DNA from 4 places in the Mesorhizobium sp. M8A.F.Ca.ET.202.01.1.1 genome. Region 1 is predicted to be linked to each of the others. Evidence: riboswitches for the same ligand, from Rfam matches in the RefSeq annotation. Region 1 holds a riboswitch; each other region holds the start of a gene.
The links. Region 1 has a riboswitch for thiamine pyrophosphate ahead of thiC (phosphomethylpyrimidine synthase ThiC). Riboswitches for the same ligand answer to the same signal wherever they lie in the genome.
Positions count from the first base shown of each region.

Region 2: another riboswitch for thiamine pyrophosphate. It lies ahead of thiB (thiamine ABC transporter substrate binding subunit); the one in region 1 lies ahead of thiC (phosphomethylpyrimidine synthase ThiC).
Region 3: another riboswitch for thiamine pyrophosphate. It lies ahead of EN845_RS28875 (YkoF family thiamine/hydroxymethylpyrimidine-binding protein); the one in region 1 lies ahead of thiC (phosphomethylpyrimidine synthase ThiC).
Region 4: another riboswitch for thiamine pyrophosphate. It lies ahead of thiC (phosphomethylpyrimidine synthase ThiC); the one in region 1 lies ahead of thiC (phosphomethylpyrimidine synthase ThiC).

Region 1 is NZ_SRUN01000002.1:425,669-433,000, reverse strand. It holds gene EN845_RS06785 (L-aspartate oxidase) at 1-115, shown strand, start outside; gene nadC (carboxylating nicotinate-nucleotide diphosphorylase) at 115-981, shown strand; partial or broken gene EN845_RS36015 (biotin synthase) at 1,130-1,231, shown strand; gene panD (aspartate 1-decarboxylase) at 1,347-1,799, shown strand; TPP riboswitch at 1,908-2,024, shown strand; gene thiC (phosphomethylpyrimidine synthase ThiC) at 2,130-3,965, shown strand; gene thiO (glycine oxidase ThiO) at 3,962-4,963, shown strand; gene thiS (sulfur carrier protein ThiS) at 4,932-5,132, shown strand; gene EN845_RS06750 (thiazole synthase) at 5,134-5,907, shown strand; gene EN845_RS06745 (thiamine phosphate synthase) at 5,904-6,509, shown strand; gene EN845_RS06740 (hydroxymethylpyrimidine/phosphomethylpyrimidine kinase) at 6,500-7,261, shown strand.
Region 2 is NZ_SRUN01000007.1:128,388-135,719, reverse strand. It holds gene EN845_RS17035 (M48 family metalloprotease) at 1-1,085, opposite strand, end outside; gene thiQ (thiamine ABC transporter ATP-binding protein) at 1,318-2,094, opposite strand; gene thiP (thiamine/thiamine pyrophosphate ABC transporter permease) at 2,087-3,706, opposite strand; gene thiB (thiamine ABC transporter substrate binding subunit) at 3,931-4,929, opposite strand; TPP riboswitch at 4,973-5,087, opposite strand; gene EN845_RS17010 (thiamine diphosphokinase) at 5,174-5,818, shown strand; gene EN845_RS17005 (ABC-F family ATP-binding cassette domain-containing protein) at 5,820-7,332, shown strand, end outside.
Region 3 is NZ_SRUN01000016.1:112,196-119,527, reverse strand. It holds gene EN845_RS28900 (hypothetical protein) at 1-593, opposite strand, end outside; gene EN845_RS28895 (glycosyltransferase family 39 protein) at 771-2,339, shown strand; gene msrA (peptide-methionine (S)-S-oxide reductase MsrA) at 2,516-3,034, shown strand; gene EN845_RS28880 (formyltransferase family protein) at 3,604-4,419, shown strand; gene EN845_RS35580 (hypothetical protein) at 4,477-4,734, opposite strand; TPP riboswitch at 4,729-4,842, shown strand; gene EN845_RS28875 (YkoF family thiamine/hydroxymethylpyrimidine-binding protein) at 4,833-5,441, shown strand; gene EN845_RS28870 (ABC transporter permease) at 5,485-6,303, shown strand; gene EN845_RS28865 (ABC transporter ATP-binding protein) at 6,300-7,067, shown strand; gene EN845_RS28860 (ABC transporter substrate-binding protein) at 7,060-7,332, shown strand, end outside.
Region 4 is NZ_SRUN01000017.1:80,745-88,076, reverse strand. It holds gene EN845_RS29490 (metallophosphoesterase) at 1-967, opposite strand, end outside; gene EN845_RS29485 (hypothetical protein) at 1,459-1,722, shown strand; TPP riboswitch at 2,040-2,156, shown strand; gene thiC (phosphomethylpyrimidine synthase ThiC) at 2,260-4,095, shown strand; gene thiO (glycine oxidase ThiO) at 4,092-5,093, shown strand; gene thiS (sulfur carrier protein ThiS) at 5,062-5,259, shown strand; gene EN845_RS29460 (thiazole synthase) at 5,261-6,034, shown strand; gene EN845_RS29455 (thiamine phosphate synthase) at 6,031-6,636, shown strand; gene EN845_RS29450 (hydroxymethylpyrimidine/phosphomethylpyrimidine kinase) at 6,627-7,332, shown strand, end outside.

The DNA of each region.
Region 1 (7,332 bases):
GAACGACTTTCCCCATCAAGCGGCCGTCGCCCGCCGCTCCGAAATCAGGCTCGACGCGGCCATGTTTGCGGCGCGGGAACTCGGCAACTCTCCAATGCTCGAAAGCGTCGCTTGATGAACCTATCCCCCCTTCCAACGATCATGCTCGAGCCTCTGGTGCGGGCAGCTCTGCTCGAGGACCTTGGCAAGGCCGGTGATTTGACCACTGATGCCATCGTACCGAAGGACCATCATGCGACAACGGTGCTGACTGCGCGCGAGGCCGGAACTATAGCCGGTCTCGACCTGGCGATGCTCGCTTTCAGGTTGATCGACCAGGATGTCGAGATGACAGTGGAGCGAGCGGACGGCAGCAACATCGCGCAAGGTGAGACCATCGCATCGGTCAGCGGTCCGGCCCGGGCCATACTCACCGCGGAACGGACGGCGCTCAATTTTCTGTGCCATCTGAGCGGTATCGCCACCGCGACGGCATTGATCGTCGCGGCGGTCCGCGGCCACGGCGCAAGAATCGTCTGCACGCGCAAGACGACGCCTGGATTGCGAGCGGTCGAAAAATATGCCGTGCGCGCCGGTGGCGGCTCCAATCATCGTTTCGGTCTCGACGACGCCATCCTGATTAAGGACAACCACATCGCCATCGCTGGCGGAATTCGCATGGCAATCGAGCGCGCGCGATGCAGCGTCGGCCACCTAGTCAAGATCGAAGTCGAGGTCGATACGCTAGCCCAGTTAGAAGAGGCTATGGCCCTCGCCCCAGACGCCGTCCTGCTCGACAACATGTCTGTCGACGAATTGCGCCAAGCAGTGGCGATGGTTGCCGGCCAGGCGATTACCGAGGCGTCGGGCAGGATAACGCCGGCGACGGCTCCAGCCGTCTCCGCGACCGGTGTCGACCTGATCTCCATCGGCTGGTTGACCCACAGCGCGCCAATCCTCGATATCGGGCTCGACTCCGCGAAATTTGTCCGTCGGGCCTGACAATCGGCGGTCGACCGGACGCTTTTTCGACCCAGCCCGCCAAGTTCAAAGGTGCCTAGGTCGCCCAATGCAAGGGGAACAGGATGGAAATGCACGCAGCGATTTCGGAAAAACCATGCGTGAAGCTCAATCCTTCGACGGCCACCGGATGTGGACCGTGGAAGCTGCTCGGGCGCTGCATGACGCGCCTTTCAACGACCTGCTGTTTCAAGCGCAAACCGTTCACCGCCGGAATTTCGATCCCAACAGGCGGCGGCGGGCGCTGGTCTCAGCGGCGGCGCCCTCGTCGTCGGAATCTAGCGGGGTAACCCGGCCACCCAGAGGATGGCGGGACGATTCATCCATGATGATAGGAAACAGGACCATTGCGAAAACTAGTCGCTGGCAAGCTGCACGGCATCTACGTCACCGAAGCGAACCTCAACTACCATGGATCGATAACGCTGGACCCTGACCACTGCGAAGCAGCCGGGATCCTGCCGATGGAATTTGTGGAGATTTGGAACAAGAATTCCGGTGCGCGGATTTCGACCTATGTCATTTTCGGCGAGCGCGGCTCACGATGCTGCATCCTCAATGGTGCGGCTGCCCGCACCTGCCAGCCAGACGACCAGATCATTGTTTGCAACTCCATATACCTGGACGAAGCGAATATCACCTCGTTGAAGCCGCGGATCATCACCTTCGACCAGGACAATCACATACTCGATCGCCTGAGCTACTCCGTCGATCTTGACGCACATGGGCGTTACAGTTTCTCGATCCTTGACGAGGCGAATGAGCCTTTGGCCATTCCTGCGCTGGTCTCCGGCGCGTGACTTCCTCTCGAGATTTGCCCGTGCTTTGCGCGGGGTTTCATTAGTCGCCGATCACCGCCGCAGGTGGAAATGCGCTTGACAAAGCAGTGTCGGCTCGGTCAATTCGAAAACATTCACCAGGGGAGTCCCGGCAAGGGGCTGAGATACTGCTGGCTATCGCGGCGCAGTGACCCGTTGAACCTGATCCAGTTCATACTGGCGTAGGGACGGTGCAAGCGCTTTGCGGGAGTTTACGCCCGAAGACCTGTTTTCAAGCAGGTCGACCAAAGCGTCTTTTCATCCTTCCGGCACAGAACTGGGTCTCCAATGCATGAGCAAAGGAGCCTCAAGATGAATGCCCTAACCCCAGCCGTCTCAACGGGACCGCTGCCTGCCTCACGGAAAATCCACAAGCCCGGCGTCCTCCATCCGCACATCAAAGTGCCGATGCGCGAAATCTCCGTCCATCCGACAGCGGGCGAGCCGCCCATCACCGTCTACGATCCGTCCGGCCCCTATACCGACCAGACTGTCGAAACCAGCATCGAAAAGGGCCTCGCCCGGCCTCGCCACGAATGGATCACGGCGCGGGGCGATGTCGAAGCCTATGACGGCCGCCATGTGCGGCCGGAAGACAATGGCTTCGTCACGGGTGAGCGCCTGACGCCGGAATTTCCCATTCGCAACCGGCCGCTAAGGGCCAGGGCCGGCAAGGCGGTGACACAGCTTGCCTATGCGCGCGCCGGCATCATCACGCCCGAGATGGAGTTCGTCGCCATCCGCGAAAACCTCGGCCGGGAAATCGCCCGCGGCAAGCTGCAACGCGACGGTGAAAGCTTCGGCGCGGCTATTCCCGATTTCGTCACGCCGGAATTCGTACGCGACGAGGTGGCGCACGGGCGGGCGATCATTCCAGCCAACATCAACCACCCAGAGAGCGAACCGATGATCATCGGGCGCAATTTCCTCGTCAAGATCAACGCCAATATCGGCAATTCCGCTGTCACTTCCTCGATGGCCGAAGAGGTCGAAAAAATGGTCTGGGCGATCCGCTGGGGCGCCGATACGGTGATGGACCTGTCGACCGGCCGCAACATCCACAACATTCGCGACTGGATCCTGCGCAATTCACCGGTGCCGATCGGCACGGTGCCGCTTTACCAGGCGCTCGAGAAGGTCGGCGGCATCGCCGAGGACCTGACCTGGGAGGTGTACCGCGACACGCTGATCGAGCAGGCCGAACAAGGCGTCGACTATTTCACCATCCATGCCGGTGTGCGGCTGCATTACATCCCGCTGACCGTCGACCGGGTCACGGGCATCGTCTCGCGCGGTGGCTCGATCATGGCCAAATGGTGCCTGCACCATCACCGGGAAAGCTTCCTCTATGAGCATTTCGAGGAGATCTGCGACATCTGCCGCGCCTATGACGTATCCTTCTCGCTCGGCGACGGCCTTCGTCCGGGCTCGATCGCCGATGCCAATGATGCGGCGCAATTCGCCGAGCTGGAAACGCTCGGCGAATTGACGCAGATCGCCTGGGCCAAGGATTGCCAGGTGATGATCGAAGGTCCCGGCCATGTGCCGATGCACAAGATCAAGGAGAATATGGACAAGCAGCTCGCTGTCTGCGGCGAGGCGCCCTTCTATACGCTTGGACCACTGACGACCGACATTGCGCCGGGCTATGACCATATCACCTCAGGCATTGGTGCTGCCATGATCGGCTGGTTCGGCACCGCCATGCTCTGCTATGTCACGCCCAAGGAGCATCTCGGCCTTCCCGATCGCAACGACGTCAAGATTGGCGTGATCACCTACAAAATCGCCGCCCATGCCGCCGATCTGGCGAAGGGCCATCCGGCAGCGAAAGTCAGGGATGATGCCCTTTCCCGCGCGCGCTTCGAGTTCCGCTGGGAAGACCAGTTCAACCTGTCGCTCGACCCCGAAACCGCGCGGTCCTTCCACGACCAGACCTTGCCCAAGGAGGCGCACAAGCTGGCGCATTTCTGCTCGATGTGCGGGCCGAAATTCTGCTCCATGCGTATCTCCCACGACATCCGCGCCGAAGCCCAGAAGGAAGGCATGGCGGCGATGGCGGCGAAATACCGCGAGGGCGGCGATCTCTACATGCCGGCTGACGAGACCGGCGTAGCGCTCATGCCAGAGGCGCCGGAGCCATCATGAGGGTGTTGGTCAAAGGGGCCGGCGTCGCCGGCCTCACCGCCGCCTTCGAACTCGCCGCCCGCGGCGCGACGGTCACAGTCGCTGAGATCCGGCAGACCCTTGGCGGCAATGCCTCGTGGTTCGCCGGCGGCATGCTGGCGCCATGGTGCGAGCGTGAAAGCGCCGAGCAGCCGGTGCTGGATCTCGGACGCGTCGCCGCCGACTGGTGGGATGCGGCACTGCCGGATCAGGTGACACGGGCCGGAACACTGGTCGTGGCCATGCCGCGAGATGCCGGTGAGCTTGACCGGTTCGCCAGTCGCACGTGGGGGCATCGGCGTGTCGACGGAGATGAAATCGCGTTCCTGGAGCCCGACCTTGCCGGCCGCTTTCGCCGCGGGCTGCTGTTCCCCGACGAAGCCCATCTCGACCCGCGCCGGGCGATGGCGGCACTCCATGACAGGTTGTCGGCCATGGGTGTCGAATTCCAGTTCGATGTCGATATCAGGCGGATTTCCGGTTTCGATCGTTGGATCGACTGCACGGGAATGGCAGCAGCCGATGACAGGCTGCGCGGCGTTCGCGGCGAAATGCTGATCCTGCGCGCGCCTGATATCTCGCTGTCTCGCCCGGTCAGGCTGCTGCATCCGCGCTTTCCACTCTATGCGGTGCCGCGCGCCGACCACCGTTTCATGATCGGCGCGACAATGGTTGAAAGCCAGTCCGCCGGTCCGGTGACGGCACGTTCGATGATGGAGCTGCTGAGTGCCGCCTATGCCCTCCACCCGGCCTTTGGCGAGGCCGAGATCGTCGAAACCGGTGTCGGCGTTCGTCCGGCCTTTGCCGACAATCTGCCGCGGGTCGAAACGAACGGCGGGATCATCGCGATCAACGGGCTTTATCGACACGGTTTTCTCCTCGCCCCCGCCATGGCGCGCCAGGCCGCCGACCTGGTTTTCAGCCAGGACAGAACCAAGGAGCTTGCTCATGAAACTGACCGTCAACGGCGAAGCGCGTGAGGTTGCCACCGCCACCACGCTAGCCGAATTGCTTGCCGCGCTCGACTATGAGGGCGACTGGCTCGCCACCGCCGTCAACAGCGACCTGGTGCACAAAGCCAGCCGGACGGCGTTCTGCTTGAACGAAGGCGACCGGATTGAAATCCTCTCGCCCATGCAGGGAGGCTAGCATGTTCGACCTTCTGGGGACGACGCTTCAATCCCGCCTGCTGCTCGGCACGGCTCAATATCCTTCGCCGGCCGTCCTTGCCGATGCAGTCAGGGCGTCGGGCACGTCGGTGGTGACCGTCTCTTTGCGGCGTGAGATGGCGGGCGGCAGGGCCGGCGAAAAATTCTGGTCGCTGATCCGCTCGCTCGGCACGAGAATCCTGCCCAACACGGCCGGCTGCCACTCCGTCAAGGAAGCGGTCACCACCGCGAACATGGCGCGCGAGGTCTTCGGCACGACCTGGATCAAACTCGAAGTGATCGGCAACCACGACACGCTGCAGCCGGACGTGTTCGGCCTGGTCGAAGCCGCCCGTATCCTGTGCGAGGACGGCTTTGCGGTATTCCCCTATACCACCGACGATCTCGTCGTCGCCGAGCGGCTGCTGGAAGCGGGCTGCAAGGTCCTGATGCCGTGGTGCGCACCGATCGGTTCCGCCTTGGGACCGGTCAACATGACGGCGCTGCGCTCGATTCGCGGACATTTCCCAGGCGTCCCCCTGATCGTGGATGCGGGGCTGGGACGGCCGTCGCACGCTGCCACCGTCATGGAACTCGGCTTTGACGCCGTGCTGCTGAATACGGCGGTCGCCAGGGCGGCCGATCCCGTCGGCATGGCGCGTGCTTTCGGCAAGGCGGTCGAGGCCGGTCGTGAGGCTTTCAGCTCAGGAATGCTCGAACCGCGCGACGTCGCCGTGCCATCGACGCCGACGATCGGCAGGGCCGTTTTTTCATGAAGCTCGATCCCTTCTACCTGATCGTCGACAGCGCTGCCTGGATCGAGCGGCTGGTGCCGCTCGGCGTCAATCTGGTTCAGCTTCGCATAAAGACCATGGATGAGGCCGGATTACGCGCGGAGATCCGCTCAGCGAAGGCTTTGTGCGCTCGATACCGGTGCCAGCTGATCATCAATGATTACTGGCGGCTGGCGATCGAGGAAGGCTGCGACTTCGTTCATCTCGGTCAAGAGGATTTGCAAGCCGCCGACCTGACGCGGATACGGGCAGCCGGCGTGAGGCTCGGATTGAGCACCCATGATCATATCGAACTGGAAACGGCGATAAAAGCCGAACCCGACTACATCGCGCTTGGCCCCATCTACCCGACCATCCTGAAGAAGATGAAATGGGCGCCGCAAGGGCTCGAACGGGTCAGCGAATGGAAGCGTCGGGTCGCGCCTGTTCCACTGGTGGCCATCGGCGGCCTTAACCCGGACCGGCTCGATGGTGTCTTCGCGGCTGGCGCCGACAGCGCGGCAGTGGTGACTGACATTACATTGAATGCCGATCCCGAAGCACGCACCAGAGAGTGGATGGAAAAGACAGATCGATGGCGCTGAGGCGAGAACCGCATGTGCTTGTCGTTGGCGGATCGGACTCCAGCGGCGGGGCTGGAATTGCACGTGATATCGAGACGATCTCTTCCATTGGCGTGCGCACCTGCCTTGCTGTCACCGCGCTGACAGTGCAGACGCACGAAGCTGTCATGGAAATCCATCATTCGCCATCTCGCCTAGTGGCCGAGCAGATGCGCGCCGCGCTGCAGGCCAACGAGGTGGCCGCCATCAAGATCGGCATGCTCGCGGCGGCTGAGATCGTCGTTGCCGTTGCCGGCGTGCTGCGCGAGAATCCGCAGGTGCCGGCAGTACTTGACCCGGTGCTGGCCTCGACCTCAGGCCGGGCGCTCCTGGAAGCAGGCGCCATCACCGCCATGAAGCGCAATCTGATGCCGCTTTGCCGTCTCGTCACCCCCAATCTCATCGAGTTGGCGCTCCTTGTCAGCTCGGAATTGGCGATGGATGAGGGAAGCGCGCTTCAACAAGGACAAAGACTGCTGGCCGCCGGACCTCAGGCCCTGCTGATCAAGGGCGGCCACGCATCGGGACCTAGATCAACCGATATTTTATTGCGCTCCGATCAAGAACCAATCCACTTCGACTTGCCACGCCTTGCCGTATCGATGCGCGGGACGGGTTGCGTGCTGGCCAGCGCGATCGCGGCGCATCTGGCGAAGGCGAGCCCACTCGAAGACAGCGTGCGCAAAGGCAAGCGGTTTGTTTTCGAGAAGCTCCAGAGGCAAACAGCCGAATGACAGTGGCTTTATGCCAAGTCGATCTGCCCGCATGAGCGGCGCCATCTTTCGACACATCGGCGCTGTGCGTA
Region 2 (7,332 bases), on a different contig from region 1:
GTGCTGTCGTCGAGGCCAGCCACCCAGCCGCTTCTGATATAGTCGGTCAAGGCGCGGTTCTTGTCGATCGAAACGCCGTCGAAGCGGATTGCTATGTCGCCAGGACCGGTCGCCGTCACCGCTGCCGCCGAATTGTCGATGATGAAACCGTCCGGCACCGTGAACGACACGCCGAGGCCCGGATGCAGGAAGGTCTCGCCGCGCACATAGCCTTCTTCCGGCGTGTCGCCGTAGAGTAGGCCGTCTATGCCGGCGAGGAAGGAATCACGGTCGCGCGTGCCGAAGCCTGGCGCGCCGAACTGGCGGGCGTGGCGCTGTGCCAGATCGATGCGCTGCGGCGTGTTGGGGTGCGTCGCAAGGAAGTCGAGGCTGGCGTCCGTGGCGCCGCTGATCGAGCGGAAATCGGTGTAGGCCGACATCGACTGCAGGAAGCGGCCGGCGGCATAGGGATCGTAGCCGGCTTCGCCGATCGACTTGATGCCGATGGCGTCCGCCTCCAGTTCCTGGTTGCGCGAGAACTGCGCCAGCCTGAGCTTGCCGCGGATCAGTGCTGCCTTGGCGGTCGGGCTGTCGCCGAGCACATCCGAGACGACCTTGGTCGCCAGGCCCTCCTCGGCCTCCAACTGCTGGCGCTGCAGGCCATGATTGGCGGTGACGTGTCCCATTTCATGCGCGATGACAGCGGCGAGCTCGGACGAATCATTGGCCAGCGCCAGGAGGCCGCGCGTTATGTAGAGATAGCCGCCCGGCAGTGCGAAGGCGTTGACGTTGGGCGAATTGAGGATGGTGATGCGATAGGTCTGGGTCGGGTTGGCCGACACCACGGTCAAATTGCCGACCACCTTGGCGACCATGCGCTCGAGCTTGGGATCGGAATATTCGCCACCATAGGTCGCCAGGATGCGCGGATGCTGCGCCTTGGCGAGTTCGGCAAGCTTGTTGTTGGCGGCGACATTGTCCACCGTGATCGGCTTGTCGGATGGCTGGAAGCCGGATTCCTGGACCTCCGGAGGCGTGAACATCTGGCAGCTCGCCAGCGCCACGGCAAAGCCAGCCAGCGCCAAGAAGCGCGCCAGCGGGTTCATTCGTAGCCTGTCAACGCCGATCGCCAGAATGGCTTCCTTTCAGGTCCTTGCGCATGATCATGCAATGCGCAAAACAAACTGCTACAGCGTCCGTCACGCGCCCCTCGGGCCGGGCAGCAGATGCTGTAGGCAAATCACGGCCAGTGCCGGACCGGTATCGAGCGGACCTAGCCACACTACTCCAGTCATGGCAAGCAAGCGCCACATCGCCTCGGGCCGGTTTGAGCGTAAATTATGTCCGCTTCCGGGCAATATCTCGTGATAAGGCATCCCCGGCACCCGCACCGATATAGCGCCGGAACGCCTCCGGACCAGCCCCGGCAAAGAAATCGTCCGCCGTGCCTGTGGCGGCGACGGCGCCATTGTCCAGAAACACCACCTTCTGGCCGATGCGGCGGGCATCCTGCGGCTGGTGCGTGACGAACAGCACCGTCATGCCACGCTCGGCATGAAGGCCAGCAACCAGGTCGAGCATGTCGTCGCGCAAGGCGGGCCCAAGCGAGGCGAAGGGTTCGTCGAGCAGCAGCACCGGGCGGTCACGCACCAGCACGCGAGCCAGGGCGACGCGCTGGCGCTCACCGCCCGAAAGTTCGCGCGGCAGCCGCTTCTCCTTGCCGGCAAGACCGGTGCGCGCAAGGGCGCCCGCGATATCGGCGTGGTCGGTATCGGTCAGCCGCAACGATGGCGAACGGCCGAGCCCGACATTCTGCTCGACGGAAAGATGCGCGAAAAGATTGTTCTCCTGAAACACCATCGACACCGGACGCACGGCCGGCGGCTCACCACGGACATCGCCCCCGCCGATCAGCACGCGGCCGGATCTCGGCATCTCGAATCCGGCCACCAGATTGAGCAGCGTCGACTTTCCCGAACCGCTTGGCCCCATGATGGCAGTGATTTGCGTCGCGGTGAACTCGACATCGAAAGCGAACAATGCCTCGCCATAACTGAACGAGACCTTGTCCAGCCGTACCGGAACCCCTTTGCCGTCAGCCGCACCGTCAGACATCGCGGGCCATCCCCTTTCCCAGCCGGTCCGCTGCCAGCACCAGTACCAGGCAGACAAGGCCCAGCAACAACGCCAGGCCGGCGGCGTCCTGGGTGCGGTAGCTGCCCATGCGCGCCAGGAGAAGGTAGGGCAAGGTCTGTACGGAATCACTGCCGAACAGGGCGATGACGCCGAGATCGCCAAGCGACAGCGCCATGGCGAAGGCGAAGGCGGTGGCGAGCGGCCGCCGCAGCGACGGCCAGTCGACCAGCTTCAGCCTTGCCCAGCCGGAAATGCCGAGCTGTGCGCAGAGCCGTTCGTGGCGCTCGATTGCCGCATCATAGGCGGGGCGGATGGCGCGCAGCGCGAAAGGCATCGCCATGACAGCGTTGACGGTGACGACCATGAGCGGGGCGATGGCAAAGACGTCGCCGACGTGGCGCAACAGAAGGAACCAACCGGCGCCGACGACGATCGGCGGCACGACCAGCACAAAGCCGGCGCCGGTATCGGTGGCGTGTTCGAGCAGTGTCATTGGGCCGGAGCGGCGGTTCGATGCCAGCGCCCGCCGCGCCATTGTCAATGCCAACGAGAGCATCACCGAAAGCAGCGCCGAAAGGAAGCCGAGCACGGCGCTGGTGAGTGTCGCCTGCCGGACAGCGGTCTCGCCGGCCAGCCGGTCGAGATCGGCGCTCAATCCGGCGATCACGGTCGCCGCCATCGGTCCCGCGACGACCAGCAGCGCCAATCCGATGAGCAAGGCATTCAGTGTGGCTTCGGTGCCGTTGACGGAGAGATAGCGGCGCGGCGCGACCGGCAGGTTGGTGTCGCCGACGACATTGGCGCCGAGCCGCGTCAGCGCCAGCACCACGATGAAGGTCAAGGCGATCTGCAGCAATGTCAGCGCGACAGCCCTCGCGGGATCGAAATCGAAGCGCAAGGCCTGATAGATGCCGACTTCGAGCGTCGTCGCGGCCGGCCCGCCGCCAAGCGTCAGCACGATGGTGAAGGATGTGATGCAGAGCATGAAGACGAGCCCGGCGACGCCGGGCATGGCGGCGCGCAGTGTTGGCCATTCGATCAACCGGAACGCCGGCCGCGCCGCCATGCCGAGCTGGCTCGCCAGCCGCCACTGGTCGGAGGGGATGGTCTGCAGCGCCTCGAGGAACAGGCGGGTGGCCAGCGGCAGGTTGAAGAAGACATGGGCGACGAGAATGCCGGAGAGGCCGTAGATGCCCGGCCAGCCCTGGCCGCCAACCCAGTTGAACAGGCCGGCGAAATAGCCGGCACGGCCATAAAGCGCCAGAATGCCGAGCGCCGCGACGATCGCCGGCAGCGCCAACGGCACGGCGAAGAGCTGCAGAATGAAGGCGCGGCCGAAGAACCGTGGATGCCGCGACAGCGCCCGCGCCACGAACAGGGCCGGCCCGACGGAGAGCAGCGTTGACAGGGCCGCCTGCCAGAGTGTGAAGCGCACGACGCGCAACAGATAAGGGTCGAAGGCCACCCAGGCGCCGGAGAGATCGTGTGCGCCTTCGACAAGCAGCCCGGCAAACGCGCCGCCGATCAAGAGCGCGATCGCCGCCAGCGCTACGCTGCCGGCGGTAATGCGGGGATCAGACGCGGGTTGCACGAAAGGCCTTTAACGTGCGTCGCGTTCCTTCGCGCCCCCCTCTGTCCTGCCGGACATCTCCCCCACGAGGGGGGAGATTAGCAGCTCCGGCGCCCAGCTCATTCCTGCAATGTTGGCGATTGGCGAAATCGCCGATGACAGCCAATCTCCCCCCAAGCGGGGGAGATGTCCGGCAGGACAGAGGGGGGCGCCGTAAAGCATTCATCTTCGGATCATACAGCCAACTACTTGCTCATCACCGCCAGCCATTCATCCACCCAGGTCTTGCGGTTGGCCGCGACCTCCTCCGGACTGAACAGCAGGGTCTTGGTCGGCTTGACCAGTTTGTCGAAGGCCGGGTTGAGCGGCTTGTCGGTCTTGCCGGCCGGGAACATCCAGTTGGTCTCGGGGATGGCGTCCTGGAATTTCGGTCCGGTCATGAAGGCCATGAATTTTTCCGCCAGCGGGTTCTTGGCTCCGGTCGTGGTGATGCCGGCGACCTCGATCTGCAGATACTCGCCCTCTTCGAAAGACGCCGCCTGGTAACGCTCGGTGTTCTCGGCGACCATGTGGTAGGCCGGGGAGGTGGTGTAGGAAAGCACCATCGGCGCCTCGCCCTTGGTGAACAGGCCATAGGCCTCGCTCCAGCCCGGCGTCACGGTCAGCACCTTGGTCTTGAGCTTGGCCCAGGCCTCCGGCGCCTTATCGCCATAGACCGACTTCACCCAGAGCAGCAGGCCGAGACCGGGCGTCGAGGTGCGCGGGTCCTGGATGACGATCTTGTCGTCGGCGCTGCCCTCGACCAGCTCCTTCAAGCTTTTCGGCGGCGACTTCAGCTTTTGCGTATCGTAGACGACGGCGAAATAGCCGTAGTCGAAGGGAACAAAAGTATCGTCGCTCCAGCCGCCCGGCACGTTGACATCGCTCACCGCGCCATGCGGCGCGAACAGGCCGGAGGCCTTGGCATCGGCGGTGAGATTGGTGTCGAGGCCGAGCACGATGTCGGCCTTGGTCGAAGCGCCTTCCAGCTTGACGCGGTTGAGCAGCGCCACGCCGTCGGCGACCGAGACGAACTCGACATCGCAGCCGCATTCGGCCTCGAATTCCTTCTTCACCACGGGGCCTGGACCCCAGTCGGCGGTGAAGCTCTCATAGGTGTAGACCGTGAGCTTGTCCTTGGCCAAGGCCGGCCCGGACAGCGTCACCGCCGTGGCTGCGATGAGAGAATATAAAAACGTGCGCATCGGCGCCTCCTTCGTTTGCGTTGAAAGGAATTGAGGCGTCGGACTGTCCGAAACGTCTAATCCCTCCGCCGGTACAAACCGGATCAGGTTCAGCGGGTTGGCGAGACTGCCTCTCAGCCGGCCCGCGAAATTCGCGTCCGGCACCCCGTTAGAGCGTTTCGACACATAGGCCCGGCGGGTGGGACACGCAAGTGGGAGTTTGCCGCCTTCCGTTTCCCGTGCCGGGCTGGTAAGGCGACGGGATATGAGCACATTCACCATCCTGCTTGGCGGCGATCTCCTCCGCACGCCCCGGCTCGACCGCCAGGTCGAAGGCTCGCGCGTGATCGCCGCCGACGCCGGCATCGGTCATGCGCGGATGCTGGGCCTCGTGCCGGAATTGTGGGTCGGTGATTTCGATTCGGTTCCGGCCGATCTGCCCGCCCATCTCGCCGCCGTGCCCCAGCAAACCTTCCCGACGGAAAAGGACAAGACCGACGGCGAACTGGCAATCGCGGCCGCACTGGAGCGTGGAGCGACCCGCCTTGTGCTGGCGGGCGCCTTCGGCGGCAAGCGCGCCGATCACGCCTTTCTGCATCTGGCGCTTGGCCTGCGGCTGGCCGAGGCCGGAACGGATGTGCTTTTGACCAGCGGCGCCCAGGAGGGTGTCCCCTTGCTCAACGGCAGGGCCAGCTTCGATTATGCCGACGGCACGCTATTTTCTATTCTCGGCTTTTCCGAACTCTCCGGCCTGACCGTCACCGGCGCCAAATGGCCGCTCGACAAGGTCGAGGTGGCTTTCGGATCGTCGCTGACCATTTCCAACGAGGTCAAGGGCCGCCTCGACATCGCGCTCGGCCACGGCCGCGCGCTGCTGCTTGCCCATCCCTATCCATTGCCCGAAAGCTGACATGGCCCCGCCCCTTCTCAATCTCGACGGGATAAGACTGACTTTTGGCGGCACGCCGCTGCTCGATGGCGCCGCCCTGACCGCGTCGGCCGGCGACAAGATCGCGCTGGTCGGCCGCAACGGGTCCGGCAAGTCGACGCTGCTCAAGATCGCCGCCGGCCTGATCGAACCGCAGGACGGCGAGGTGTTCCGCCAGCCTTCGGCAACGGTGCGTTACCTGCCCCAGATGCCCGACATGGACGGCTTTGCCAATGTGCGGGCCTATGTCGAGGCCGGACTCGGCCCGGCCGACGATCCCTACCGCGCCAGCTATCTGATGGAGCATCTCGGCCTGTCAGGCGAGGAGCGGCCGGCAGACCTGTCCGGCGGCGAGGCCAGGCGCGCCGCCCTTGCCCGCGTCATGGCGCCGGAGCCCGACATCCTGCTTCTTGATGAGCCGACTAACCATCTTGATCTGTCGGTGATCGAATGGCTGGAAGAGGAACTCGTCCGGACTTCCTCGGCGCTCATCGTGATCTCGCACGACCGCCGCTTCCTCGAGCGTGTGTCGCGTGCCACCGTCTGGCTCGACCGTGGCCAGACCCGCCGGTTGGACAAGGGCTTTGGCCATTTCGAGGAATGGCGCGACCTCGTGCTGGAGGAGGAAGAGCGCGAGCAGCACAAGCTCGGCCGCCAGATCGTGCGCGAGGAGCACTGGCTGCGCTACGGCGTGACGGCACGGCGCAAGCGCAACATGCGACGTCTCGGCGAACTGCAGACCATGCGCCAGCGCTTTCGCGGCCATCGCGGCGCCGAGGGCACCGCGACAATGGTGGCCAGCGACGCGGCCGAATCCGGCAAGCTGGTGATCGAGGCGAAAAACATAGAGAAGAGCTTTGGCGACCTCACCGTCGTCAAGGGGTTCTCGACCCGCATCCAGCGCGGTGACCGCGTCGGCCTCGTCGGACCGAACGGCGCCGGCAAGACGACGCTTCTGAAGATGCTGACCGGCGAATTGGCGCCGGACGCTGGTTCGATACGGCTCGGCACGAATCTGGAGATCGCCACGCTCGACCAGAAGCGCGAGGCGGTCGACCCGCAGGAGACGCTGGCGCAATATCTCACCGACGGGCGCGGCGAGAACCTGGTCATCAATGGCGAGCAGCGCCATGTCGTCTCCTACATGAAGGATTTTCTGTTCAAGCCGGAGCAGGCGCGCACGCCGGTGCGCGAGCTGTCCGGCGGCGAGCGGGCGCGGCTGATCCTGGCGCGCGTGCTGGCGCGCCCGGCGAACCTGCTGGTACTTGATGAGCCGACCAACGATCTCGACATGGAGACGCTGGAACTGCTGCAGGAACTGGTCGCCGGGTTCGCCGGCACCGTCATCCTGGTCAGCCACGATCGCGATTTCCTCGACCGCACCGTCACCAGCGTCATCGCGCCGGACGGTGGTGGCCGCTGGATTGAATATGCCGGCGGCTATTCCGACATGCTGGCGCAGCGCGGCGGCACCCGGCTCGACGACCGCAAGGCGC
Region 3 (7,332 bases), on a different contig from region 1:
GGTGAAAACGCCGTCGCATTGGTGAAGGCGAGGAAGAAATAGTCGACGAAGCCGGGCAGCCAGTCGCGGATCTCGCGATCATTCAGGGTCATTTGCGGAAACAGGAAATCGGCATGGGCGCGTTTGACCAGGCCGCAGGTCGGCGGCCCGCCCCGGTCGGTGCTCCAGAACCACAAGGCAAAGACGATCACGTTGGTGACCCAGATGTTGAGCGCGTCGACCAGCAGCGTCTGGCCGCTGGAGCCGGCATGGCCAGCCAGCAAGGCACGCACCAGGAGCACCAGCGAACCGCAATTCATGACGCTGACGACGCCGGTCATCACCAGGGCCGTCCGGCGGATCATGACGCGAAACCGTCCGACCAGATACCAGTGCTCCTCCTCGACCGCTTTCTGGGTGGCGGCCTGCGTCCAGGCGGTGGCCACGGACAGCGGCGCGAGCAGGGCGGCCTCCAGCGCCGGCGCCAGCCAGCGGGGACCGAATGAAAGATCGTTGATGACCAGAAGCTGCAGGCAGATGATGACGAGGACCGCCGCGCGCGCCAGCCAGAAGTCGAGCGCGCGGTGGTGGATGACGGCATGCGGGTGACGCATCGAATATCCGGGATTTTCTAGTGGGATCAGGTGTGCGGGCTGTTCTGCCCGGTAAGGGCAACGGGACGCCGAAGTTCCCGCTCAATCTTGGTCTTGCAATGACCTGCAAGTATACTTTTTTGTAAGCTTTGACGTTGGGGCTGTTCGGCAAACCGGGCAATGTGGTTTAAGCCGCGCATGGCGGGAATTGACGACTCCATCGATCGTTGGGTGCCGGCAGGGCTGCCTGCCGTGGCGCTGGACTCGTCGTCGTTCTGGTCCGCCCTGCTTCGGCACCCCTGGGGTTTGCTGGCACTTTTGTGTCTGGTGCAGACGCTGTGCTGGACCGTGGTGCCAACACTCATCGATCCCGCACCGCCCGGCGATGTCGTGGAAGGCTTCATGTGGGGCCGCGAATGGGTGCTTTTGACCTACAAGCACCCGCAGCTCCCCGGCTGGCTGCTCGAGGCCAGCCATCTCCTGACCGGATCGTTCCGCTGGCCGCAATATCTGCTGGCCCAACTGACGATCTCGGCCACGTTCGTCCTGGTCTATCTGCTGGCCCGCGACATGCTCGGACAACGCCGCGCGCTGGCCGCCGTGCTTTTGATGCCATCGGTCTATTTCTTCGGCTGGCCGACGCCGCAATTCAATCACGACTATGCGCAAATGCCGTTCTGGGCCGCGATCTGCTGGCTGCTGTGGCGCGCCGGCCGCGGTGGCGGGCCAGGCTGGTGGCTGGCGCTCGGACTGGTGTCGGGCGTCGGGCTTTATGCCAAGTTTTCCACCGGCCTGCTGCTTGCCTTCGGCGCTCTCTGGCTGCTGTCCGACGCGCGCGCGCGCAGTCGGCTGGCGACGCCCTGGCCGTGGCTTGGCCTGGCCGTTTGTCTCGCGGTCGCCGCGCCGTTGGCCATCGCACTCTACCGCATCGATTTCCTGCCGTTGACCTATTTCGCCGGCCGCGATGCCTGGGTAACCGAGCACCGTGCGCGCCTCTACTATATCGGTGTCCAGCTGGCCGGGTTTTCCGGCTTCCTCCTGGTGCTGGCGATATCAGGGCTGCTGCGGCGTACGTCGGCTCCGCAGGACCCCGTCGAGCGCGGTAAGCTGGTCTATCTCACCTGGATGGGACTTGGGCCGGCGACGCTGATCATGGTCGCCTCTTTGTTCACCGGCACCGGCGAGGCCTGGGGCGCGCCGATGTACAATCTCGTCGGCGTCGTCGCGCTCGCCTTTCTCGGTCACCGGCTCGGTGCCCCCGAGATGCGAAGGTTGGCGATCTGCGCCTTCATCTGCATCGTGGCCATGTCGGGGGCCTATGCGGCCATCCGCTGGACGGATTGCAATGTGCGCGGGCGGATGGACGCCGTCTGCTGGCCGGCGCGGCCGATCTCGGACGAGGCCGAGGCGGTGTGGCACGCCGCGGTGCCCGGCCGGCTCGACATTGTCGGCGGCGATACCAATCTTGCCATGCTGGCGGGCCTCAACGCCTATGACAAGCCGTCGATCTTCACCGATCTCGATATGCGGTTCGCACCCTGGATCACGAGGCAGCGGTTGCGCGACCATGGCATGCTGATGGTTTGGTCGGGTCCTCACGTGCCGTCGCAGCTGCGGGCATGGTTGGACAACGTTCCGGTCAAGACCGTTCTTTTCAACTGGTCGCGCGAGGCGCCGCCTGTGGCGATCAGTTTTGCGGCCATTCCGCCTGGTATCCGATATCTGCCGGTCGCCGCCAGCAGCCGGACTCGGCATCCGCGCATCTAAGGTTTCCCCGTTCCTTAGGGGGCGCCTTTCACCGGTATAGCCGAATGGCCCGCTCGTCCGACTGGACGAAGCAGGCGACAATGCCCATTTATGGGACTATCCAAATTTGTTGTCGCGCAATTCCCCGGGGAACGCCGCTACAGTTTTCCCGGAATTGCCTTTTGAGGAGACGTTACATGGCGACTTCGAGCGAACGTGCAGTGCTTGCCGGCGGCTGTTTCTGGGGCATGCAGGATCTGATCCGGCGCATGCCGGGCGTCCTCGCCACGCGTGTCGGCTACAGCGGCGGCGACGTGCCGAATGCCACCTATCGCAATCATGGCACGCATGCCGAAGCCATCGAGATCAGCTTCGATCCGGCGAAAATCAGCTTCCGCCAGCTTCTGGAATTCTTCTTCCAGATCCACGATCCGACGACGCGCAACCGCCAGGGCAACGATGTCGGCATGAGCTATCGCTCGGCAATCTACTACACCAGTGAGGAGCAGAAGCGTGTGGCGGAGGACACCATCGCCGATGTCGATGCCTCTGGCCTGTGGCCCGGCAAGGTTGTCACCGAGCTCGCTCCAGCCGGAGCGTTCTGGGAGGCCGAGCCCGAGCACCAGGATTATCTGGAGAAGTATCCGAACGGCTACACCTGCCATTTCGTCAGGCCGGATTGGAAACTGCCGGTTCGTGAAAAGGCCGTTTCATAAGGCTCGCGGATCAGTCTTTGCGGCAGTGGGTTTAAGCGCCCGCCGATTGCCGCGAGGCCATATCAATAGCGGCTGTCAGCCCCGCCCGGCGGTTGACAGTCCGCGGCACTGCTGACCAACTGCGCGGGTTGATTGATTTCAGGGGGAGCATGAGGAAACTCTACGAAAAACCTGTGTTGGTGAAGCGGGAAAGGCTCTCAAGTGTCGCCGCGGCAGGACCGCTTTCTCCCAAACCAGGCTGACGGCTCGGCCGGTCTTTTGGTAGTGACTGGACCGGTTCGTTACGGTGCTCGGATTGCCGGGCGATGTCTTGCCCCGCCGGATCTGAAAAGATGATTTCTTTCGAGCCTGTGGCCGGCGCCCGGCAGCTCAATGCAGTTTTCATCCTGGATGTTTCTGCTTACACCGGGCCTCTGCTTTCCGGCTGGATCGAGGCGGGAAACCGTATTGGCGCGATCATCGTGCCTGGCTTTCAGCGCCCATCCAGAGGCTTCAGCATTGGCAATTTTCGACGCCGGCTGAGGCGCCAGCTTCTGCTCAGGCGCTATCTCGGCAACACGCCGGTAAAGTTGATCGAATTCGGCCGGCCTTACGACTGGGACGAGCTTGGCCGGCAATTGCCTGACGTCGCCGCGGATGTACTGATCTGCTACGCTTTCCCGACCCTGATCCCGCAACAACTGCTCGGCCTCTTTCCCAAGGGCGGGCTTAATTTTCATCCAGCGCTGCTGCCCAACTACCGGGGTCCGCATCCTCTCCATCGCCTGGTCGCGGACGGCCAGCATGCCGTCCATGGCGGCGTGACATTGCACAAGATGTCCGCCAATTTCGATGACGGTGACATCCTCGGACAGGTGCCGTTCTGCGAAGCACACTGGGCAACGCGGCGGGATGTGGCCGACAGCGTGGCGACCGCGATGCGCGCGTTGGTGCGCGAGGTGGCGCCAGCCTATTGCAAGGATTTGGTGTCCGGGACGCGGCAGCCAACCGGTGATTTCGTCTGGGCGCGACTTGAGCGGAACCACATGGCGATTTCATCCGACATGTCGATCGAGCACGTTGCCCGATTGTGGCACGTCCTGGGCGGCAATCCCGGTATCTATCTGGACGTTGCCGGCCGCGAGGTTCGGTTGGCCTTTCAGATCGCGCGACTGGGTCCGCCAACTGGAAAAGGTCCGGTCAGGCGATGGGGGAGGGTGGAGTTCGATCTTGCCAATGGCCGGGTTCGATACCTCACCTATGGCCGCCTGCTCAAACGGCTGATGAAAATGCACACCGCATTCGCACGGCCAAAAGCCGGAAAACCGTGCCCCGAAATAAGAGTGTATGGCAAAGTAGCCAGCGAATCGGCGCCAGAGGTACCGCCGGCCGGTCGTGGCGGATAGTGAAGCCAATGCGCATGGCGGAACTTGCGTCCGCGCTTTTCCTGCTGCGAAAACTACTTACCGCAGTTCTTGTCGTTCACGGTCGGCGCGGTCGCCCTGCCATTGGCATCCGTCCGCGTGCTGGTCGGGCAATTCTGGTCCGCGTTGGAATTTCATGTCGCCCGGCGTGATGGTCGGGCTGTTGGCTGCGCCCGGATCGAGACAAATTTCCGGGCCGCAACACCCGGTTGCGCCTGCGCTGGCGCAATGCTTTTGGCGCAGCTTGCTGAAAAAACAGCTTCCCCAACCGATCGAATGGTGCTTTAACGCCGCCATCCACAGGGGTGCTCCGTACGGTCGGGGCTGAGACGGGGGCGGCAAGCCCACAGACCCTAGAAGCTGATCTGGGTAATACCAGCGGAGCGAGGCGGGCGATGTTTTCAGGCGCACAGGTTTCCCTATATCCCATGGCCGACGATTTTGTCGGCGTCATCCTGGGTGCGCTCGGCGTGCTCGATCCGTATCGCGACAAGCTCAGGATCGAGACCGACGACATCTCGACCTTGCTGGTCGGGCCCCCCGAGGTGCTATTCCCGGCGCTGCGCGACCTTTTCGTGGCTGCGTCTGGCAGCGGTAAGCATTGCGTGCTGTCGGCGACCATTTCGCGTGGTTGCCCAGGTGAGCCGGACGATCCGATCTGCCGCTCCGACACGTTTGGCGGACCTGCCGGGCCACTCGGCCCGCGCAAGCAAGCCGCCATTTCCGCCGTGCGCGGCGCGCCCGCCACTGGGCAGCCAGCGGCGGCGCAGTTCTCGCTCTATGTGATGGGCACGGACGACCATATGGACGAGATCTATGGCTGCATCGATTTCCTGAAGCAGTCTGGCGTCTATGATCGCTCCAAGAATTTCTGCACCAAGCTGCGCGGCGATGCTGGCGCGATCTTCTCGGCGCTCGACGAAGCCTTCTGCCGCTTCGGACCGGGCGCCGGCCACGTAACCCTCGACGTCACGGTTTCGGCCAACAGTCCCACTGCCGTCTGAACCGTTCGCGCCGACGCGCGAACGCCGTCAAGGTCATCCTCTCGTGGCTTCATCGTCATTCAACCCGCGTCAGCTCGCGGGCTTCCTCGCCCAGGCAGCGCCGGCCGTGATATCGATCGGCCTGGTGCTCGTGGCGTGGGAACTCTACGCAAACCATTCCGGCATCAAGCCGACGGTTCTGCCGGCACCCTCGCGCGTCTTCGAACAGGCGATGCTCAATCGTGACGCGCTGCTCGACAACGCCATTCCCACCATCCGCGCCACGCTGATCGGTTTTGCCTGCTCGCTCAGCGCCGCCTTCGCGCTGTCGATGCTGGTCGACTTCTTCCAGCCTTTGCGGCGCGCGCTGTTTCCTGTCTTCATAGTCAGCCAGACCTTGCCGCTGGTCGCCATCGCGCCATTGGTGGTGCTGTGGTTCGGTTTCGGGCTGACGCCCAAGATCATGCTGGTGGCACTGGTCACCTTCTTCCCGATGCTGGTGGCCCTGGTGCAGGGCTACGAGGCTACCGAGGTCGAGATCGGGCAGATGCTGCGCGCCATGGGAGCAGGGCGCTGGCGGGTCTTCATCCTGGCACGGTTGCCTTCGGCGCTGCCTTATTTCTTCGCTGGCCTCAGGATCTCCATCACCTATGCCGTCGTCGGCGCCATCTTCGCCGAATATGCGGGCGCGGCCAAAGGGCTGGGCATCTACATGCTCAACGCCAAAAACAATTTCCGTCCCGACCTGGTGCTCGCCGCCGTCGGCGTCAGCGCCGCCCTTACCCTCGTCCTGTTCGGGCTGACGGTGGTGCTGCAACGACTTGCCATGCCCTGGGAAAGAGCCGCTGGCAGGCAAGCCGCCCGAAAAGGCCCGCAAGCATGAGCCGGCTCGAATTGCGGCATATGCGCAAGGCCTTTGGCGGGCTCGAAGTGCTCGCCGACATTTCGCTGCGCGTGGATGCCGGCGAATTCGTCTCGATCCTTGGGCCTTCGGGTGCCGGCAAGTCGACGCTGTTCCAGCTTCTGACCGGCGCCGAGCATGGCGAGGGTGAGATGTTTTTCGACGGCGCGCCGCTCGACGATCATGGCAGGCATTTCGCCTTCATGCCGCAGCGGGACGCGCTGATGCCGTGGCGGCGCATCCTCGATAACACGACGCTCGGGCTCGAGGTGCAGGGCCTCGGCCGCAAGGCGGCGCGGACGCGTGTCGCGCCGCTGTTTGCCGAGTTTGGGCTTGCCGGCTTCGAGCGGCATTTTCCGGCGCAGCTTTCAGGCGGCATGCGGCAGCGCGCGGCGCTGCTGCGTACTGTCGTGCAGGAACGCGACATGTTGCTGCTCGACGAGCCGTTCGGCGCGCTCGATGCACTGACGCGCGCGGCCATGCAGCGCTGGCTCGAACAGATGTGGCGGCACCATCGATGGACGGCGTTGCTGATCACCCATGACGTGCGCGAAGCCGTGTTCCTGTCAGACCGCATCTATGTGCTGTCGGCCCGGCCTGCCCGTGTCGTGCGCGAGATCCAGGTGCCACTGCCGCGCCCGCGCGATCCGACCAGCGCCGCCACACGGCAGGCCGGGGCACTCGAGGCCGAGATCCTCGACATTCTGCTCAACCTCCAGCCAACCAAAGGACATGACCATGACTGACTTGACGCGAAGGCAGGCTCTGCTGCTCACCCTTGCCGCTAGCGTACCGCTGGCCACCGGATCGAGCCGCTCCTTCGCGGCAACGCAAAAAGTCACTGTCGCGCTGGACTGGACGGTCAACACCAACCACATCGGGCTGTTCGTCGCGCGCGAAAAGGGTTTTTATCGCGAGGCCGGTCTGGAGGTCGATATCGTGCCTTACAGCGACACCGGCGCCGGCACGCTTGTCGCCAACCGCGTCGCCGATTTCGGCATCAGCGGCACC
Region 4 (7,332 bases), on a different contig from region 1:
CTGACTGTATCTCTGGTGCTGAGATGCAGATCAATTTGCCGTCCGGAAACCTTGGATCGTTGACGATCTCGACCGGATCAGCATGTATGTGTCCATGCAGGTAGACGATAGGCTTGTTGCCCTGCAGCAGCTGAGTTCTGACAAATCCGCTGTTGAGCATCTCCGCGTATGGCGTAATGCGCGGAGTCTTTTGTGGCAGCAGATTGTGATGGCCGATCATGATGCCGTAACGCATGTCGGGCTGCTGGAGCAATTCCTGTAGGCCTGCAAGCATCTCACGCGAGATGTATGGCGTGTCCATCTGACCGTAATACTCGTCGTCGGACGCCTCCTTGTCTGGATCGCTGGGAGGTGTCGCGGGCGAATGTCCCGAGATGTCCGGCGAGCCGAGATCTACAGGCTCTGTAGAAGGACTGAGTGCCTCGAGACGATCACGAAGGAACGCGGGAAGGTTTTGAAGCTCCCAACTGCCTATCGCTGTGTTGACGAGGATGAAGTTTGCGCCTGCGGATCCTGTCGGAAGTCTGAAGTGCACGGGTTGGTCCACGGGAACGGTCTGCCAACCCAAGCGGGCGGCTAAACTCGCCATTTCGCTGAATTTCTCAGTCGGTCCAAGTTCGCGCGCGTCATCACGGTTCACATCGTGATTTCCCGGTACGAATATCAACGGAAGCGCCTTTGAACTGCGTCCCTGTGCGCGGCAGAGCAACGTGAAATGCTGGAATGCCGAAGCAATGAAGGTCTTGTCGCCACGGCTCGTGAAATCCCCCATGAAGGCGATCGTATCCAAGGGCTTCGAAGTCGTCAGCCGCCGAAGTTTCGTCAAGACGGCACGCAGCGAAGACGCGCGTAGCTTCTGCGTTATTTTCGGAGCGAACTTGCTATCCTTGGCATCGATGTTGCTAGAGGAAGGATGCCAGTCCGGATAGTGAATATCGCCTACTTGAAGGATTCGCACCCGCCGCATAACTCGCCCCCCTGCCGAGAGCCATAGACTAATCCGTTCGCTTTTGCCAAGCGCGAACGATCATCCGCAGTGTCCTTAACGAGGTAGCCTGCACTTTTCGAGAATTGCCACGGCGGCTATTTTTCGGCTGTGAAGCACACGAGACCCGTGACGTGAGACCCAGTTGCTCAATGCCCAGTTGCTCAATGAGCTTTCTTACGAATAAGGGAGAATTTCCGCGGCCGGACTATCTCTGAGCGAGCGTGCATGACTGCCAACGGAAGGTCTTGCACGCACCCTTGCGATCTTGAGCAATGGTCGCCATGACTTTCTTCTTGCAGGCTTTTGAGTGGCCCAGCCTGCGATCACCAGACCCCACCGATTCTAAAGAGCGTGGCAGATGGGATAGTCGAGGTTGCCCGTGCACAGTCACGCTCAGGGCTTGCGCCGCCCAGAGGACACGCTGAAAAGGCAGATTGGGGCGCAAGCACGCCATTCACGAGAGGTTCGACATGAAGACCATGCAAGAAAAAGACATTCCGGCATTCGTACAAGCAGTTGTGGACGCCGGCTGCAAAATTTGCGCGATTGGCAACTTGGGATACGTCTTTGGCGATGCTGATTTCACGCCAGCGCAACGGAGGGCCGTCGAGCCACAGCTGCGTAGGATTGCTGAAATCTACGGCGAACGCGATCATCTCATGAACGAGATAGCTGTATATCTGCGGTCGATCGGACGCCATGTCGAGGTTGAGCCGAAGACAGGTATTTCCTGATGGCCGTGATCGCGAGAAGCCGTCTTCCAACCTCTGAATCCTAAAGGAGGTGACCCCCAAGGCCGTTCGTCACCTTCGACCAGAATAACCACATCCGTGACCGCCTGAGCTACTTGGTCGATACGCGCACATGGCCAATACAGTTTCTCCATCCTTCACGAAGCGAATGAGGCTTTGGCCATTCAGCCCCGGTCTACGGGGCGTGACTTGTCCCCGATGCATGCGCGAGCTCTCCGCCCGGCTGGCCGCCGGTCGTCGCCACCGGCCGAAGGCGCCCGAATGCGCTTGACAAGATAGCGTCAGCCCGTTCAACCTAAGGCATTCACCAGGGGAGTCCCGGCAAGGGGCTGAGATACTGCTGGCTTTCGCGGCGCAGTGACCCGTTGAACCTGATCCAGTTCATACTGGCGTAGGGACGGTGCAAGCGCTTTGCGGGAGTTTACGCCCGAGGTCCTGTTGCAGCAGGTCTACAGAAGCGTCTTTTCATCCTTCCGGCACAGAACTGGGTCTCCAATGCATGAGCAAAGGAGCCTCACGATGAATGCCCTCACCCCCGCCGTATCGACGGGACCACTGCCCGCCTCGCGGAAAATCCACAAGCCCGGCGTCCTCTACCCGCAGATCAGGGTGCCGATGCGCGAGATTTCCGTCCATCCGACGGCCGGCGAACCGCCCGTCACCGTCTACGATCCGTCCGGCCCCTACACCGATCCATCAGTCGAAACCAGCATCGAAAAAGGCCTTGCCCGGCTTCGCCACGAATGGGTCACGGCGCGTGGCGATGTCGAAGCCTATGACGGCCGCCACGTCCGGCCGGAAGACAATGGATTCGCCACCGGCGAGCGCCTGACACCGGAATTTCCGATACGCAATCGGCCGCTCAAGGCCAAGCAGGGCAAGGCGGTGACCCAACTTGCCTATGCGCGCGCCGGCATCATCACGCCAGAAATGGAGTTCGTAGCCATCCGCGAGAATCTCGGCCGCGAGGTGATGCGCGGCAAGCTGCAACGCGACGGCGAAGCCTTCGGCGCGGCGATCCCAGATTTCGTCACACCCGAATTCGTGCGCGACGAGGTGGCGCGCGGGCGCGCAATCATTCCCGCCAACATCAATCATCCCGAGAGCGAGCCGATGATCATCGGTCGCAATTTTCTGGTCAAGATCAACGCCAACATCGGTAACTCGGCTGTCACATCGTCGATGGCCGAAGAGGTCGAAAAAATGGTCTGGGCTATCCGCTGGGGCGCGGACACGGTGATGGACCTGTCGACCGGCCGCAACATCCACAACATCCGCGACTGGATCGTGCGCAATGCGCCGGTGCCGATCGGTACGGTGCCGCTCTATCAGGCGCTGGAAAAGGTCAACGGCATCGCCGAGGATCTGAACTGGGAGGTCTACCGCGACACGCTGATCGAGCAGGCCGAGCAAGGCGTCGACTATTTCACCATCCACGCCGGCGTGCGGCTGCACTACATCCCGCTGACCGTCGACCGGGTCACGGGCATCGTCTCGCGCGGCGGCTCGATCATGGCCAAATGGTGCCTGCACCATCACCGGGAGAGCTTCCTCTACGAGCATTTCGAGGAGATCTGCGACATCGCCAGAGCCTATGACGTCTCCTTCTCGCTCGGCGACGGCCTTCGTCCCGGTTCAATCGCCGATGCGAACGACGCGGCGCAATTCGCCGAACTGGAAACACTTGGAGAACTCACCAAGATTGCCTGGGCAAAGGACTGCCAGGTGATGATCGAAGGCCCGGGCCATGTCCCCATGCACAAGATCAAGCAGAACATGGACAAGCAGCTCGCAGTGTGCGGTGAGGCGCCGTTCTACACGTTGGGGCCGCTGACGACCGACATCGCGCCGGGCTATGACCACATCACCTCAGGGATAGGTGCCGCCATGATAGGCTGGTTCGGCACCGCAATGCTTTGCTACGTCACGCCGAAAGAGCATCTCGGCCTTCCCGACCGCAACGACGTCAAGATTGGCGTGATCACCTACAAGATAGCCGCCCATGCAGCCGATCTGGCGAAGGGCCATCCGGCAGCGAAAACCAGGGATGATGCCCTTTCGCGCGCGCGCTTCGAGTTCCGCTGGGAGGACCAGTTCAACCTGTCGCTCGACCCCGAAACCGCACGGTCCTTCCACGACCAGACCTTGCCCAAGGAGGCGCACAAGCTGGCACATTTTTGTTCGATGTGCGGGCCGAAATTCTGCTCCATGCGCATTTCCCACGACATCCGTGCCGAGGCCCAGAAGGAAGGCATGGCGGCAATGGCGGCAAAATACCGGGAGGGCGGCGATCTCTACATGCAGGCGGACGAGACTGGCGTACCGGTCGTGCCAGAGGCTCCCAAACCATCATGAGGGTGCTCGTCAAAGGGGCCGGCGTTGCCGGCCTCACCGTCGCTTTCGAACTCGCCGCCCGCGGCGCGACGGTCACCGTCGCCGAGATGCGGCATGGCCTTGGTGGCAACGCGTCGTGGTTCGCCGGCGGCATGCTGGCGCCATGGTGCGAGCGCGAAAGCGCGGAGCAGCCGGTGCTGGATCTCGGACGCGATGCTGCCGACTGGTGGGATGCGGTGCTGTCGGGTCAGGTGACACGGGCCGGGACATTGGTCGTGGCCGCGCCGCGTGATGCCGGTGAGCTTGACCGGTTCGCCAGTCGCACGTCAGGGCATCGGCGCGTCGATGAAAACGAAATTGCGCTCCTGGAACCCGACCTCGCCGGCCGCTTCCGGCGTGGATTGCTCTTCCCCGACGAGGCTCACCTCGACCCACGCCCGGCGATGGCGGCACTTCATGACAAGCTTGCGACCATGGGTGTCAAATTCCACTTCGGCTGCGACGCCCGGCCTGTTTCGGGATTCGCCCGTCAGATAGACTGCATGGGAATGGCAGCGGCCGATGACAGGCTGCGCGGTGTTCGCGGCGAAATGCTGATCCTTCGCACGCCTGATGTCTCGCTGTCGCGGCCGGTCCGTTTGCTTCATCCACGCTTTCCGCTTTATGCCGTGCCGCGCACCGATCACTGTTTCATGATCGGAGCGACGATGATTGAAAGCCAGAGCGCCGGACCGGTGACGGCGCGTTCCATGATGGAGCTGCTGGGCGCCGCCCATGCCCTCCATCCGGCCTTTGGTGAGGCCGAGATCGTTGAAACCGGTGTGGGTGTCCGTCCGGCATTTCCCGACAATTTGCCACGCGTCGAAACAGACGGTGAGATCATCGCGATCAACGGTCTTTATCGTCACGGTTTTCTCCTCGCCCCCGCCATGGCGCGCCAGGCTGCCGACCTGGTTTTCAGTCAAGACAGAACCAAGGAGCATGCTCATGAAACTGATGGTCAACGGCGAGGCGCGTGAGATTGCCGCCACCACGCTGGCCGAGTTGCTTGCCGCGCTCGACTATGAGGGCGATTGGCTCGCCACCGCCGTCAACAGCGACCTCGTGCACAAAGCCAACCGCGCGGAGTTCCAGTTGAGCGACGGCGACCGGATCGAAATCCTCTCGCCCATGCAGGGCGGCTAGCATGTTGGAGCTTTATGGAACCGAGCTTTCGTCGCGCCTGCTTCTCGGCACGGCTCAGTATCCTTCGCCGGCCATCCTTGCCGATGCAGTCAAGGCATCGGGCACGTCGGTGGTGACCGTCTCGTTGCGGCGTGAGATGGCGGGCGGTAGGGCCGGCGAACAATTCTGGTCGTTGATCCGCTCGCTGGGCGCCAGAACCCTGCCCAATACCGCCGGCTGCCTCTCCGTCAAGGAAGCCGTCACCACCGCGAAAATGGCGCGCGAGGTCTTCGGCACCAACTGGATCAAGCTCGAAGTGATCGGCAATCACGACACGCTACAGCCGGATGTGTTCGGTCTGGTTGAAGCCGCCCGCATCCTGTGCGAGGACGGCTTTGCGGTATTCCCCTATACCACCGACGATCTCGTTGTCGCCGAGCGGCTGCTGGAAGCGGGCTGCAAGGTCCTGATGCCGTGGTGCGCACCGATCGGTTCCGCCTTGGGACCGGTCAACATGACGGCGCTGCGCTCGATGCGCGGATATTTCCCTGGCGTCCCGCTGATTGTGGATGCGGGGCTCGGACGGCCGTCGCACGCGGCCACCGTCATGGAACTCGGCTTTGACGCCGTGCTCCTGAACACAGCGGTCGCCAAGGCGGCAGATCCGGTCGGCATGGCGCGTGCTTTCGGTAAGGCGGTCGACGCCGGTCGTGAGGCGTTCAGTTCGGGAATGCTCGAACCGCGCGACGTCGCCGTGCCATCGACACCGATGGTCGGCAGGGCCGTTTTTTCATGAAGCTCGATCCCTTCTACCTGATCGTCGACAGCGCCGCCTGGATCGAAAGGTTGGCGCCGCTCGGCGTCAAGCTGATTCAGCTTCGCATCAAAACCATGGATGAAACCGGGCTGCGCGCGGAGATCCGCAAGTCGAAGGCCTGGTGTGTCCAACAAAAAAGCCAGCTCATCATCAATGATTATTGGCGCCTGGCAATCGAGGAAGGCTGCGATTTCGTGCATCTGGGCCAGGAGGATTTGCAAACGGCCGACCTCTCGAGGATACGGGCAGCGGGCGTCAGGCTCGGATTGAGCACGCATGATCATGTCGAGCTGGAAACGGCCATGTTTGCCGAGCCCGACTATGTCGCGCTCGGTCCGATCTATCCCACCACTTTGAAGAAAATGAAGTGGGCACCGCAAGGGCTAGAGCGGATCAGCGAGTGGAAGCGGCGGGTGGCGCCGATCCCATTGGTCGCCATCGGCGGCCTCAACCCCGACCGCCTCGACGGCGTCTTTGAGGCCGGCGCCAACAGCGCCGCAGTGGTCACGGACATCACGTTGAGCTTCGACGCCGAAGCGCGCACGCGAGAATGGATCGAAAAGACGGACCGATGGCGATGAGACGAGAACCGCATGTGCTTGTCGTTGGCGGATCAGATTCCAGCGGGGGTGCTGGAATAGCACGCGACATCGAGACGATCTCTGCCGTTGGCGTGCGCACCTGTCTCGCCGTCACAGCGCTAACGGTGCAAACGCACGACGCCGTGATCGAAATCCATCATTCGCCACCCAGCATGGTGGCCAATCAGATGTGTGCCGCGCTACAGGCCAACGACGTAGCCACAATCAAGATCGGCATGCTGGCGACTGCCAAGATCATTGTTGCCGTTGCCGCAGTGCTGCGCAAATTTCCGCAAGTGCCGGCAGTACTCGACCCTGTGCTGGCCTCCACCTCAGGCCGCGCACTTCTGGAAGCAGGCGCTATCGCTGCCATGAAGCGCGATTTGATGCCGCTTTGCTGCATTGTCACGCCCAACCTTCCTGAACTGGCGCTCCTTACTGGTTCCGAACCGGCTTCGGATGAGGACGGTGCGCTCCAACAAGGACAAAGACTGCAGGCCGTCGGCCCTCAGGCCCTGCTGATCAAGGGTGGGCACGCGTCGGGTCCCCGATCGGCCGATATTCTGTTACGCTCCGATCATGAACCCATCCACTTCGACACGCCGCGCCTTGCTATATCGATGCGCGGAACAGGTTGCATGCTGGCCAGCGCGATTGCGGCGCATCTGGCGAAGGCGAAGTCGCTCGAAGATAGCG